DNA from 2 places in the Telluria sp. ZT3P39 genome. Region 1 is predicted to be linked to the other one. Evidence: predicted binding sites of a transcription regulator. Region 1 holds the regulator's gene; the other holds the start of a gene.

Region 1 (7,100 bases):
TTGTGCGCGGACCGGCGCTGCTGAAACTGCCGCGCAGGCCTTAGCCTTGTCTCGACAGCATGCGCTCGACGTAACGCGCGATCAGGTCGATTTCCAGGTTCACTTTCGAGCCGGCGCGCAGGTGCTTGAGCGTCGTGACCTCGATCGTGTGCGGGATCAGGTTGATCGAGAAGCGGCAGACCTTGTCCGCTGCCGCGTCCAGATCCTCGACCCGGTTTACGGTCAGCGACACGCCGTTGACCACCACCGAGCCCTTGTAGGCCAGGAATTTGGCCAGTTCCTGCGGCGCGTCGATGACCAGCTCGCGCGACTCGCCCACCGGCTCGAAGCTGTGCACGGTGCCCAGGCCGTCGACATGGCCGGAAACCAGGTGGCCGCCCAGGCGTTCGGCCAGCGTGAGCGCCTTTTCCAGGTTCACCTCGCCGGTCGCATCCAGGCCTGCGGTCTTGTTCAGGCTCTCGCGCGACACGTCGACGCTGAAGCCGTTGCCGCTCTTGGCCACCACGGTCATGCAGGCGCCGTTGAGTGCGATCGAGTCGCCCAGGGCGACGTCGCCGAGGGGCAGCGGGCCGGCGTCGACATCCAGGCGCACGCCGGCGAACGAGCCACCCTCGAGCGGGGTGACCGAAGTGATATTGCCGACAGCGGCGACGATTCCAGTAAACATACGATCCTAGTCCTCAGTAGTATTCAATCTTGCCAGGATGCGCAGGTCGTCGCCGACCCGCGTCACCTCGTGGAAGCGCAGTTGCCGCTTGTCGCTCAGCTGCGCCAGCGGCTGCAGGGCGAACATGCCCTGCCCCGGTCCGACCAGGCTCGGGGCCAGGTAGACCAGCAGTTCGTCGACGCAGCCTTCGCGCAGCATCGAGGCGTTCAGCTTCGACCCCGCTTCGACATGCACTTCGTTGATCTCGCGCCGGCCCAATTCGCGCATCAGCGCCGGCAGGTCGACCTTGCCGCTCGCGTTCGGCAGCACGATCACCTCGTGGCCGGCCGCGCGCAAGGCCGCGGCTTTCCCCGGCACCTCGCTCGCTGCGACGATCCAGCACGGCTCGCCCTGCAGGATACGGGCATCGAGCCTGACTTCGAGCCGGCTGTCGACGATCACGCGGCGCGGCGGCAAGGGTGTGTCGATGCCGCGCACGTTCAGCTGCGGGTCGTCCGCCATGACCGTGCCGATGCCGGTCAGGATCGCCTGCGCCCTGGCGCGCCATGCGTGGCCGTCGGCGCGGGCCTGCGGCCCCGTGATCCATTGGCTCTCACCGTTCTCCAACGCGGTGGCGCCGTCCAGGCTGGCCGCGACTTTCAGGCGCACCCAGGGCAGGCCGCGCCGCATGCGCGAGAAGAAACCGATGTTCAGTTCATGGGCGGCGTCGGCCAGCACGCCGGAAGCCACCTCGATGCCCGCCGCCTCCAGCTGCGCCAGGCCGCGGCCCGACACCAGCGGGTTGGGATCGAGCATGGCGGCCACCACGCGCCCCAGGCCCGCGTCGACCAGCGCATTCGAGCAGGGCGGCGTGCGCCCGTAATGGCTGCACGGTTCCAGGGTGACATAGGCGGTGGCGCCGCGCACATCATGGCCGCGCGCGTGCGCATCGCGCATGGCCTGGATCTCGGCATGCGCCTGCCCCGCAGGCTGGGTATGCCCGGCGCCGATCACGACGCCGTCACGCACGATCACGCAGCCGACCCGCGGGTTCGGCGCCGTGATGTACATGCCTTTCGCGGCCCATGCCAGGGCCAGGGCCATGCCGTCGGTATCGTTGAGAATTTGCTCGCTGTCGTGTGCCAAGTGGTGTCCCGCTGTTGCGTCCTGCAGCATGTGCTGCCATGCCGTCTGCCGGTGCTAGGGCGGCGCTTGCGCGCCCTCGCAGCCCTCGTCGCGCTCGGGATTGCACATCCGTACGCGCCCGAGCATGTTGATTCTAATACGGCGGATATGCTCGCCGTGAAACAGCGACAGCGTACCGGGCCGGGAGGAATTGGCATTGGTGTCGCTGCAGCTGCGCCCGGCGCCATTGTAGGCGATGTACTGAGGCGGCGCTGACTGGGTGAAGGAAAAATCGACCCGCAGGCCGGGGTCCAGGGGGCCATGGACGGACAGGATCTCGTCGCCCGAGCCGGGCTCGCGGTCGCCGTCGCGGTCGACGAAGATCGTCCAGCCCTGGGTCCAGTCGGCGCCCAGGGGATCGCGCGGCATCAGCTTGACCCGTCCGTTGCGCGCGATGGCCTGGGCCCGGGTATGGGCGATCGCGCCCAGCAGCTCGCTTGAGGCGGCGCGCATCTGCTGGGCCGTGACGAGGGCGTGCAGGTCGGGGCCGGCGACGGCGAGAACGACGGCCGAGATGCCGAGCACGGCGACCAGCTCGGCGAGCGTGGCGCCTGCGGCATGCCTGCATGCCCTGATCGGCTTCATGGCCAGCAGCGCCGCCCGTTCCCGCTCGCTCCCTGCGCGCCGGTGCTGTCGAAGGTGAGCGTGCCGCAGTCCGGGTCGTCGAAGCCGGCATCGACATTCTCCGTCCCCGGCTGGGCGCGCAGCTCGATGCACTGGCTGATGTCCTGGTCTTCGCAGGCATAACCGTCGACTTCGTAGGCGCTGGTTTCCGGCTGCGAACCTATCCACCAACGGAACTGGCGGCTGTCCGGGTCGTCGGTGCCGACCGAGAACGCGACATAGGTATGGTGCTGGGCGCGGTAGGCTTCCTGACGCTGCATGGCGTCGACCAGCGCCAGCTGCGCTTCCACGCGCCGGGCCTTGACCAGCTGGGCCGCATAGCCGGGATAGGCAATCGCCGCCAGGATCGCCACGATCGCCAGCACGACCATCAGCTCGACCAGCGTGAAGCCATGGCGTTTTCGCGGACGCGGTGTCGTCAGGGCGCGTCTCATCCCGGCTCCGTTGCCGCGGCGACGCCATCGTGCCAGTTGGCGATCTCGCGCCAGCTCACGCGCACGCCCGGTCCGCCCGGCGTGCCCGGTGCAGGGGGCGCCCTACCTATCTCGGGGCTGCCCGGCGCAGCCACAACCAGCAACTTGCGGTAATAAGCCTGCACCCCGACCTGGGTCGTCCCGGCGCTGCCGAAGCCCAGTGCCGTGATCCGGTACAGCAGCGCATCCGGCGCCGAAGGCATGCGCTCGATCAGGTAGCGCGGCGCCCGCGCGGCCAGCGCCCCACTACCTGCCGGCATCCGGGCGCCGGTGAATGCGCCGAATACGATGCCGGGCCCGCCCCCGTCGGCCAGCGCCAGGTGGATGTCACCGGCGTCGACGGCCCGGGTGCACAGCCCCTGGTAGGGCGCGCCGCCGCGGCATCCGTCGGCAAAGGCCGCGGGCGCGGCACCGGCCAGCGCGGCGGCGCGCGCGGAGGCCGGATCGGCGCCGCCTTCGATATCCTGCTCGGCGTCCGTCAGCGCGGCCATGGCGCCATGCAGTGCCAGCATGCGGTCACGTTCGTTGGCGGCGGCCAGCGCGCCATGCAGGGCGCTGCGGGCCGAGGCGATTCCGGTCAACAGGATCGCCAGCATCAGCAGCAAGGCGGTGAGCAGCGCCACGCCGGCTTGCCTGCTCCGGCAGGCGCGCATCGAGTCGGCGATGTGCATGCCGTCCTCACCCGCCGCGCGCCGGCAGCGCGATGGTGGTGGCGAACACCTTGCGGTGGCGCGGCGGCGCGCGCCCGGCCAGCGTCGCCTCCAGCAGGCGGGTGCCGGCGTCCAGCACGCCCACCATGTCGCCATACTGCGGCCCGAACAGGTCGTAGGCGGCACCGCCCGCATTCGCAAGCCGGCTGGGCGCCCCATGCAGCAGCAGCGCCACTCGCACACTGGCCAGCTTCTTCCAGTGGGTGCGCCGCCGCAGGTCGGCCTCGCGCTCGGCCGCCGTCGCGCCCACCAGCAGCAGGCCGGCGTCGAGCGCATGCAGCGCGCTGGCATTGACGTAGCGCTCGGGCGCACCGTCGGCGTCGAGATCGAGTCCGTACAGCACCTGGAAACTGTCGACGGCGCCGACCACCGCATCGGCCGACCAGGCGCCGGCGCCCCGATATTTGCAGCGCAACTCGGCGTCGCCCTGGGCATTGCGGGCGACATGGAAGATGCTCCAGCCTTCTTCATTGCGGTGCACGGAAAAGCCCGCGCAGTCGAGGGTGGTGCCGTCGCCCGAAGGCGGCGCGCCGCTGCCGGGATAGCGCACCGCCAGCACATCGCTGCCATGCACGACCGCAGTGGCGACCGGGTTGTCGATGGCGAAGCCGGTCTGCGTTACCCGGCGTGCGTCCAGGCCGGCGAGCGCCGCAGGCGCGGCCGCATCCGGCCCGCCGCTATGCGCCTCCCAATCGACGGCAGCCGCCTGCCGCACCGCGCGCGCCACCACGTCGAGCGCGTAGCGTCCCGCATCGTCCATGGCCGCCGTTTCCACCTGCGCGGCAAAGGCCCGGGTGGACCAGACGAACAGGCTGCCGGCGGCCAGCAGCACACCAAGGCCCACCGTCATGGCGACCAGCAGTTCGGCCATCGTCATGCCGCGCTGGCGGTGAATGGATAGCCTCATCGCAGCACCGTCACGTAAGCGGGCGCCGCGTCCTGGCCCTGCCAGCCGATTTTGACGACCGGCAGCGCACTGGCGTCGCCGTCGCAGCTCCAGCGAAAGCTGTTGGTGGCGCTGTCCCAGGGCGAGCCGTCGCGGCAGACCTCGACGCGCCCGCCGGGGAATTGCGCATGCACGGCCTGGCGGATTTCGTGCAGGTCGAACTCGGCGAGCTGCTGCGGGCTGCATGCGGTGCTGCCGAAGCACGGCAGCGGCGCAATGGGCGCGCCGTCGGCTGCGTTATAGTGAAAAGCGAGATAGGGGTTGCTTGCATCGGGCAAGCCGGCCACCGGGCCATTGGCCCGCATGCGCGAGGCCAGCGAGGCCGCCAGTTGCGCCGCTTCGGAGGTGCGGGCCGCGTGCTGGCGCAGCCGCTCGGCCGTCAGCTGCGCGGCCCCGGCGCCGACGATGCCGACCGCGAGCACGAACAGCGCGACCAGTACTTCGACCAGCGTGAATCCTTGTATTGCCCCATGCGAGCGCACAGCCACCTCCCCTCGTCAGCGTCGAGCAACGGCAAGGCCATGCGAGGGGCCTGCCATCTGCGAGCTGCCAAGTTATCAGGCGAGCATCTGCCGGCCATGAGCTGGCCCAATCGTGTACGGGGAACTGATGAGCGGTTTTATTTACGCGGGTGGCCGACTTCGGCCAGCGCTTCCTGGAACTCGGCCAGGTCTTCGAAATTCTTGTAGACCGAGGCGAAGCGGATGTAGGCGATCTTGTCGAGGCGCTTGAGTTCCTGCATCACCAGTTCGCCCACATAGCCGGTATCGACTTCGCGGCGGCCGCTGGTGAGCAGCTTTTCCTCGATGGTGGCGACGGCCGTGTCGATCGCTTCGGCGGCCACGGGGCGCTTGCGCAAAGCCAGCATCAGGCTGCCGCGCAATTTGCTCGATGCGAACTCGGTGCGGCTGCCGTTCTTCTTGACGATGATCGGCATCGACAGCTCGATGCGCTCATAGGTGGTGAAGCGCTTGTCGCACTTCGCGCAGCGCCGGCGCCGGCGAATGGCGTCCCCTTCCTCGGACACGCGCGTGTCGAGGACCTGGGTATCTTCATGCTGGCAGAACGGACATTTCATGGGCGCCGGGGATGCTTGTCGGGCCGGCAAGCGCCGGCTCCGGGGTGGTTGCTGCTTTAAGCGGCGTAGACCGGGTACTTGTCGGTCAGCAGCTTGACTTCCGCCTTCACGCGCTCGATGGTCGCGGCGTCGTGCGGGTTGTCCAGCACGTCGGCGATCAGGTGGCCCACCTTGATCGCATCTTCTTCCTTGAATCCGCGGGTGGTGAAGGCCGGGCTGCCCAGGCGGATGCCCGAGGTGACGAAAGGCTTCTGCGGGTCGTTCGGGATGCCGTTCTTGTTGCAGGTCATGTGCGCCTGGCCCAGGATCGCTTCGGCTTCCTTGCCGGTCAGGCCCTTCGAGCGCAGGTCGACCAGCATCACGTGCGATTCGGTCCGGCCCGACACGATGCGCAGGCCACGCTCGATCAGGGTCTCGGCCAGCACCTTGGCGTTCTTGACGACCTGCTGCTGGTATTCCTTGAACTCCGGCGACAAGGCTTCCTTGAAGGCCACGGCCTTGCCGGCAATGACGTGCATCAGCGGACCGCCCTGGATGCCCGGGAAGATCGCCGAGTTGATCTGCTTCTCGAACTCGGCCTTCATCAGGATGATGCCGCCGCGCGGGCCGCGCAGCGACTTGTGCGTCGTGGACGTCACGAAGTCGGCATGCGGCACCGGGTTCGGGTATTCGCCCGCGGCGATCAGGCCGGCGTAGTGGGCCATGTCGACCATGAACCAGGCGCCGACTTCCTTGGCGATTTTCGCGAAGCGCTCGAAGTCGATGCGCAGCGCGAAGGCCGAGGCACCGGCGATGATCATCTTCGGCTTGTGCTCGCGCGCAAGGCGTTCCATGGCCTCGTAGTCGATGTCTTCTTCCGGCGTCAGGCCGTAGGACACGACATTGAACCACTTGCCCGACATGTTCAGCGCCATGCCGTGGGTCAGGTGGCCGCCTTCGGCCAGCGACATGCCCATGATGGTGTCGCCTGGCTTGAGCATGGCGAAGAACACGCCCTGATTGGCCTGCGAACCGGAGTTCGGCTGCACGTTGGCCGCTTCCGCGCCGAACAATTGCTTGAGGCGGTCGATCGCCAGCTGCTCGGCGACGTCGACGTATTCGCAGCCGCCGTAATAGCGCTTGCCCGGGTAGCCTTCAGCGTACTTGTTGGTCAGCTGCGAGCCCTGCGCTTCCATGACGGCCGGCGAGGTGTAGTTCTCGGACGCGATCAGTTCGATGTGGTCCTGCTGGCGAACGTTTTCCTTCTGGATGGCATCCCACAGTTCCGGGTCGACATTGGCGAGCGTGTGATTCTTTGCAAACATGTAAAACTCCAATCGAGAGAAATACCAGGCAACGGGCCAGCGCAGAATGGGCGGCCGGGCGGGCGCAAGGCAGCCGCGAGGCCGCGCGCAACACGGCGCGGTCGTTTGGTGGCTGCCCAGGCGAACGGCGTTGA
Region 2 (7,100 bases), on a different contig from region 1:
TTCCCGGCAGCGTGCTGGAAATCCACGACCAGTCGCCCGCCTTCGGCTGGCACGTCGCGGTGGCGGTGCTGGCCTACAGCACCCTGACCATCGCCGCCTTCCACGCGGTGCTGATGGCGCTGCAGGAAGCGCGGCTGCACACCCGCGGCAGCAACGGCGGCTGGTTCGCCAGCGCGCTCGACCAGCTGCCGGCGCTGCTGACCATGGAAAAGCTGTTGTTCCGCGTGATCTGGATCGGCTTCGTCCTGCTCAGCCTCACGGTACTGTCGGGCGTGGTGTTTTCCGAGCAGCTGTTCGGCCGCGCGCTGCGATTGGACCACAAGAGCGTGTTCGCGCTGCTGTCCTGGCTGCTGTTCGCCGCGCTGCTGGCGGGGCGCCGCTGGCAGGGCTGGCGCGGCAAGACCGCGCTGCGCTTCACCCTGGCGGGCTTCGCCACGCTGGCACTGGCCTATGTCGGCAGCCGCTTCGTGCTCGAAGTCGTCCTGCACAGGGCAGTAGCATGATGCGCATCCTGTTCTGGATCGCCCTGGTCGTGCTGGTGGTCATGGCGGTACGCGCCAAGTTCAAGGCGTCGAGCGTGCGCTACCAGGCGCCTCCGCGTCCGCAAGCGAAGGAGCCGGTGGCCCGGATCGAAACCATGACCCAATGCGCCCACTGCGGCCTGCATTTCCCGGCCTCCGAAGCGGTGCACGCCGATGGCCTCGACTACTGCTCGCCGGGCCACGTGCGCCTGCCGCCGCAGTAAGCCGGCCGATGCCGTTCCAGCCGCCGTCCCCGCGAGACCCGTCCGCGCAGCGACTCTCCCCTGCGGCGCGCGCGACCATGTGGCGCACGCTCCAGACCTTCAACATCAGCCGCATCGTGATCGCGCTGGTGCTGCTGCTCTACCTGGGCGTGAGCATCACCGACAACGGCGTGCGCACCGATGCCGTCAATACCGAAGCCTGCGTCTTCTATTTCGTGGCCTCGCTGGCCTTCGCCGGCTTTGGCACCTGGTGGAAGCGCCGCTTCATGGTGCAGCTGGCCTGCCAGATCGCGACCGACCTCGCCGTCATCTCGCTCCTGTACCTGGCCGCCGGCGGCATGCGCAGCGGGCTGGCGATCCTCTACCTGTTCCCGCTGGCCGGCGCGGCCATCCTCGCCCCCCTGGTGCTGGCGCTGTTCGCCGCCTCCGTCGCGACCCTGTTCCTGATCGCCGTCAGCGCCTGGCAGGTGGTCATGCTGGACCGCCAGGCGCCGCTGATGCAGGCAGGCCTGTACGGCGGCGCCTTCTTTGCCGGCGTGCTGCTGGTGAACCGGCTGGCTGCGCGCCTGATCAAGCAGGAAGACCTGGCCGCCCAGCGCGGCACCGACCTGCGCATCCAGCAGCTGATCAACGGGATCGTCATCGCCGACGTCGGCGACGGCATCCTGGTGGTGGGGGACGACGGCGTGGTCTTCACCGGCAATCCGGCCGCCCGCATCACGCTCGGCTTCGAAGGCGAGGCGGCGGGCTTCCGGCTCGGCGAGGCGCCTGGCCTGGAGCCGGTGGCCCAGGCCTTTACCGCCTGGCTGCGCGCACCGGTGGAAGGCGCGGCCTTCGTCACCGTCAAGCCCTACCGCGAAGACGCGGGCCTGCTGCGCGGCCGGCGCGACCAGCCGACCCACCTGAAGCTGCGTTTCGCCCGGGTCGACACGGCCGGCGTGGCGGCCGGGCGCAGCGTGGTGTTCATGCAGGACGTGAGCGCCATCGAAAACCAGGCGCAGCAACTCAAGCTGGCCTCGATGGGGCGCCTCACCGCCAGCATCGCGCACGAGGTGCGCAACCCGCTGTCGGCCATCGGCCACGCCACCGCGCTGCTGGCCGAAGACCTGCACGGCCCGGCTGAGGTGCGGCTGCTGAAGATCATCGGCGACAACGTCACGCGCGTGAACCGCATGGTCGAAGACATCCTGCAGCTCTCGCGCAAGGTGCAGCCCAATGGCGAACCGCTGCAGCTGGCGACCTTCCTGGCCGAACTGAAGCTCGAATTCTGCGAAACCCACGGCCTGGCCGGTGATATAGTTTATATAGGCGATCCGGGCGCGAGTGCGGTGCGCTTCGACCCGCTGCACCTGCACGAGGTGCTGCTCAACCTGCTGGGCAACGCGGTGCGCTATGCCAGCAAGCAGCCGGCCAGCATCCGCATCTTCCCGGCGCGCGACGCGGCCGGGCGCACCGAACTGCACGTGCAGGACGACGGCCCCGGCATCACCCCCGAGGTACGCGCCCACCTGTTCGAGCCCTTCTACACCACCTCGAGCAAGGGCACGGGCCTGGGCCTGTACCTGGCGCGCGAGCTGTGCCTGAACAACGATGCGAAGCTCGACTACGAATACCGCTTCGACGCCGCCCCGCTAGGGGTGCGCAAGGCCAGCGGGCGCTTCGTGATCAGCTTTGCCCAGCCGGCCTAGATTCGTCCTGCTATATATATATAGATTGAGAAAACCATGACCGCACCCCGCATCCTCGTGGTCGACGACGAAGCCGACCTGCGTGAACTGCTCGAGATCACCCTGCTCAAGATGGGGCTGGACGTGGACAGCGCGGCCACGCTGCGCCAGGCGCGCGCGCTGTTGGAAGAGCACGACTACGCCCTGATCCTGACCGACATGCGCCTGCCCGACGGCCTCGGGCTGGAGCTGGTGCGCGAAGTGCACGCATCCATCAAGGCGACCCCGATCGCCGTCATCACCGCCTACGGCAGCGCCGAGAACGCGGTGGTGGCGCTCAAGGCGGGCGCCTTCGATTACATCTCCAAGCCGGTGGCGCTCGACGCGCTGCGCCTGATGGTGCGCTCGGCCCTGCGCCTGCTCGACGCCGCGCCGGCGCAGCCGGACGGCAGCCTGCCCGGCTCGCGCATGATCGGTTCGTCGCCCGCGATGCAGTCGCTGCGGGCCCAGATCGGCCGCCTGGCGCGCTCGAACGCGCCGATTTCGATCACCGGCGAATCGGGTAGCGGCAAGGAACTGGCCGCGCGCGAGATCCACGCCCAGAGTTCGCGCGCCGCCAAGCCCTTCGTCGCGGTGAACTGCGGCGCGATTCCCGAAACCCTGATGGAAGCGGAGTTCTTCGGCTACCGCAAGGGCGCCTTCACCGGCGCCGCCGAGGAGCGCGACGGCTTCTTCCAGGCGGCCAACGGCGGCACCCTGATGCTCGACGAAGTGGCCGACCTGCCGCTGGCAATGCAGGTCAAGCTGCTGCGCGCGATCCAGGAGCGGCGCGTGCGCAAGATCGGCGCCACCAGCGAAGAGCCGGTGGACGTGCGCATCATCAGCGCGACCCACCAGGACCTGGCCAGGTGCGTGGAGCAGGGCAGGTTCAGGCAGGACTTGTTCTACCGGCTGAACGTGATCGAGCTGTCGCTGCCGCCGCTGCGCGAGCGCATCGACGACTTGCCGCCCCTCGTCGACGCCGTGCTGGCGCGGCTGGCCGGTCCGGGGCAGGCCGCGCTCGGGGCCGGTGTGCTGGACGCGCTGCGCGCCTATTCCTTCCCGGGGAATATCCGCGAACTGGAGAACGTGCTGGAGCGGGCGCTGGCGTTTGCCAACGACGGCGTGATCGAAGTGGGGGATTTGTCGCTGAAAGCGGCGCGCCCGAGCGAGGCGATCGCGGTTCCGGTCCAGGCGCCGGCGCCGGTGGCCGGGCCGGAAGCGGCTCCCGCGCCGGTGGCGGCATCCGGACAGGCCATGCTCGGCCCGAACGGCTTGCCCGGCAATCTGCCCGACTACCTGAGCCAGGTGGAGCGCGACATCATCGGCCGCGCGCTGCAACAGACCCAGTTCAACCGCACGCAGGCCGCAGCGCTGCTCGGGATCAGCGTGCGGCAGCTGCGCTACCAGATGCAGAAGCTGGAAATTTCGGCGCCGGACGATAACGCCTGACCGTTTTCCGTAGGGTGGCCGGGGTAATTTCGGGCAATGCCCGGAATTACGAACGGCCGCGCGTTCAAATCACGTCAACTGGTAGGCTCCGTGGTTTTCCCACGTTGGTTGAACGCGCGGTCGGCGAAGCCGACCACCCTACGGTCGTGTTGTCTTTTCGCCAGTGCAAAACGGACAAGAATGATGCGCCGCGCATCAGGCTGATTACGCTTTGAGCAGCCATCCTGAACAAGGTTAGCGCTCACTCACCGCATACTCCCCGCCGTTCTAGCCCTACTCGCTTGTCAAGCCCATGCGCCAAAAAAAACGCAAAATATTGCGAAGTTCTTTACTTGCCGTGACCTGGGTCAGGTACTACAATTAGTCTCATATCAAGGTCGAACACTAGATGTAGTGGTAGTGAACCGAAGGAAACTAGTTCACTCCCGACTTGAGGCTTGCTCTGCAAGCGACTGATTCCACAGCGATTTCCTACCCTGCATATCTGGTTGCCAGCATGGCGTTCCGGCTGGCGGGGCATCGCTTTGCTATGAATTCCGTAGGACTTCGGTCCTGGTAACAACAAATGGCGGCAGGCATCTGCCCACCCTGGAGGCTCAATGCAAACAGCACAAGACATTTCGATCAATCCTCACGTCACCCCAGGCGCGTCGGCCAATGCCACGCCGGCAGAGATCGTGGCGCGCGGCGACTACCGCGTCATCCGCCGTAACGGCGCCGTGGTGGCCTTCGAGCCGCACAAGATCTCGGTCGCGATGACCAAGGCCTTCCTCGCCATCGCAGGCGGGCAGGGTGCTGCATCGGCCCGTATCCGCGACCTGGTGGAACAGATGACCGGAAATGTCGTGGCTGCATTGGTGCGCCGCCAGCCGAACGGCGGCACCTTCCATATCGAAGACGTGCAGGACCAGGTCGAACTGTCGCTGATGCGCTCGGGCGAGCATGACGTCGCACGCGAATACGTGCTGTACCGTGCCAAGCGCATGGAAGAGCGCCGCGCCGCGAAAGAAGCCGCCGGCGGCACCGCCGTGGCTGCGCCGCAGATCCACGTGATCGACGGCGGCCAGCGCCTGCCGCTGGACATGAACGCCGTGTACGGCCTGGTCAACGCTGCCTGCGCCGGCCTGGAAAAGCACGTCGACGCCGACGCGATCGTCGCCGAGACCCTGAAGAACCTGTACGACGGCGTGCCGGTCGAAGAACTGCACAAGTCGGCCATCCTGGCGGCCCGCGCCCTGATGGAAAAAGACCCGGCCTACAGCCAGGTCACCGCGCGCATCCTGCTGCACACCATCCGCAAGGAAGTCTTCGGCCACGAAGTGCCGCAAGCCGGCGCCGCTGCCGAATACATCACTTACTTCCCGCAGTACATCGCCAAGGGCATCCAGAACGAACTGCTGGACGAAGAACTGGGCAAGTACGACCTCGAGCGCCTGGCCAAGGCCATCGTCGCCGACCGCGACCTGCAGTTCGGCTACATCGGCCTGCAGACCCTGTACGACCGCTACTTCCTGCACGTGCGCGAAACCCGCATCGAGATGCCGCAGGCCTTCTACATGCGCGTCGCGATGGGCCTGGCCCTGCGCGAAGCCGACCGCGAAGCGCGCGCGATCGAGTTCTACAACCTGCTGTCGTCGTTCGACTTCATGAGCTCGACCCCGACCCTGTTCAACTCGGGCACCCGCCGTTCGCAGCTGTCCTCGTGCTACCTGACCACCGTCGGCGACGACCTGGAAGGCATCTACGACGCCATTAAAGAAAACGCGCTGCTGTCGAAGTTCGCCGGCGGCCTGGGCAACGACTGGACTCCGGTCCGTGCACTGGGCTCGCGCATCAAGGGCACCAACGGCAAGTCGCAGGGCGTGGTCCCGTTCCTGAAAGTGGTCAACGACACCGCCGTGGCGGTGAACCAGGGCGGCAAGCGCAAGGGCGCGGTCTGCGCCTACCTGGAAACCTGGCACATGGACATCGAGGAATTCCTCGACCTGCGCAAGAATACCGGCGACGACCGCCGCCGCACCCACGACATGAACACCGCGAACTGGATTCCCGACCTGTTCATGAAGCGCGTGATGGAAAAGGGCTACTGGAGCCTGTTCTCGCCAAGCGAGACGCCGGACCTGCACGACCTGGTCGGCAAGGCCTTCGAAGAAGCCTATACCGCCTATGAAGCCAAGGCGGAACGCGGCGAAATGACCGTGTACAAGAAGATCGAAGCGCTCGACCTGTGGCGCAAGATGCTGTCGATGCTGTTCGAAACCGGTCACCCATGGATCACCTTCAAGGATCCGTGCAACATCCGTTCGCCGCAGCAGCACATCGGCGTCGTGCACTCGTCGAACCTGTGCACCGAGATCACCCTGAACACCAGCGCCGACGAAATCGCCGTCTGCAACCTGGGTTCGGTGAACCTGCCGCAGCACATGAAGGGCGACAGCCTCGATCACGCCAAGCTGCAGAAGACCATCCGCATCGCCATGCGCATGCTGGACAACGTCATCGACATCAACTACTACGCCGTGGAAAAGGCGCGCAACTCGAACATGCGCCACCGTCCGGTCGGCATGGGCGTGATGGGCCACCAGGACTGCCTGCACATGATGCGCGTGCCGTTCGCATCAAGCAAAGCGGTGGAATTCGCCGACAAGTCGATGGAAGCCGTCTGCTACTACGCCTACCTGGCCTCGACCGAGCTGGCCGAAGAGCGCGGCCGCTACGGTTCCTACGAAGGTTCGCTGTGGGACCGCGGCATCCTGCCGCAGGACTCGATCAAGCTGCTGGCGGAAGAACGCGGCGGCTACCTCGAGCAGGACACGAGCGAGTCGATGGACTGGACCCTGGTGCGTAGCCGCATCAAGGAATTCGGCATGCGCAACTCGAACTGCGTGGCGATCGCCCCGACCGCGACCATCTCGAACATCATCGGCGTGTCGGCCTGCATCGAGCCGACCTTCCAGAACCTGTACGTGAAGTCGAACCTGTCGGGCGAATTCACCGAGATCAATGCCTACCTGGTGCGCGACCTGAAGGCACGCGACCTGTGGGACGAAGTCATGATCGCCGACCTGAAGTACTTCGACGGTTCGCTGTCCAAGATCGACCGCGTGCCGCAAGACCTGCGCGACATCTACGCCACCGCGTTCGAAGTCGAGCCGAAGTGGCTGGTCGAGCAGGCATCGCGCCGCCAGAAGTGGATC

Evidence for each region. The regulator NrdR, encoded in region 1, represses ribonucleotide reductase genes. The targets are predictions, from matches to a motif close to CACNANATNTNGTG.
Region 2: the regulator NrdR is predicted to act here: its motif matches at 4,286-4,299, upstream of AC56LR_RS01380 (ribonucleoside-diphosphate reductase subunit alpha).

What each region holds. Positions count from the first base shown of each region.
Region 1 covers NZ_JCASIH010000012.1:118,353-125,452, reverse strand. Annotated here, with positions in the region: gene AC56LR_RS13560 (riboflavin synthase) at 41-667, opposite strand; gene ribD (bifunctional diaminohydroxyphosphoribosylaminopyrimidine deaminase/5-amino-6-(5-phosphoribosylamino)uracil reductase RibD) at 674-1,750, opposite strand; gene AC56LR_RS13550 (GspH/FimT family pseudopilin) at 1,847-2,416, opposite strand; gene AC56LR_RS13545 (type IV pilin protein) at 2,413-2,889, opposite strand; gene AC56LR_RS13540 (pilus assembly PilX family protein) at 2,886-3,599, opposite strand; gene AC56LR_RS13535 (PilW family protein) at 3,607-4,545, opposite strand; gene pilV (type IV pilus modification protein PilV) at 4,542-5,072, opposite strand; gene nrdR (transcriptional regulator NrdR) at 5,204-5,662, opposite strand; gene glyA (serine hydroxymethyltransferase) at 5,719-6,966, opposite strand; ZMP/ZTP riboswitch at 7,074-7,100, opposite strand, start outside.
Region 2 covers NZ_JCASIH010000001.1:330,860-337,959, reverse strand. Annotated here, with positions in the region: gene AC56LR_RS01400 (cytochrome C assembly family protein) at 1-503, shown strand, start outside; gene AC56LR_RS01395 (PP0621 family protein) at 500-745, shown strand; gene AC56LR_RS01390 (sensor histidine kinase) at 823-2,433, shown strand; gene AC56LR_RS01385 (sigma-54-dependent transcriptional regulator) at 2,470-3,903, shown strand; gene AC56LR_RS01380 (ribonucleoside-diphosphate reductase subunit alpha) at 4,503-7,100, shown strand, end outside.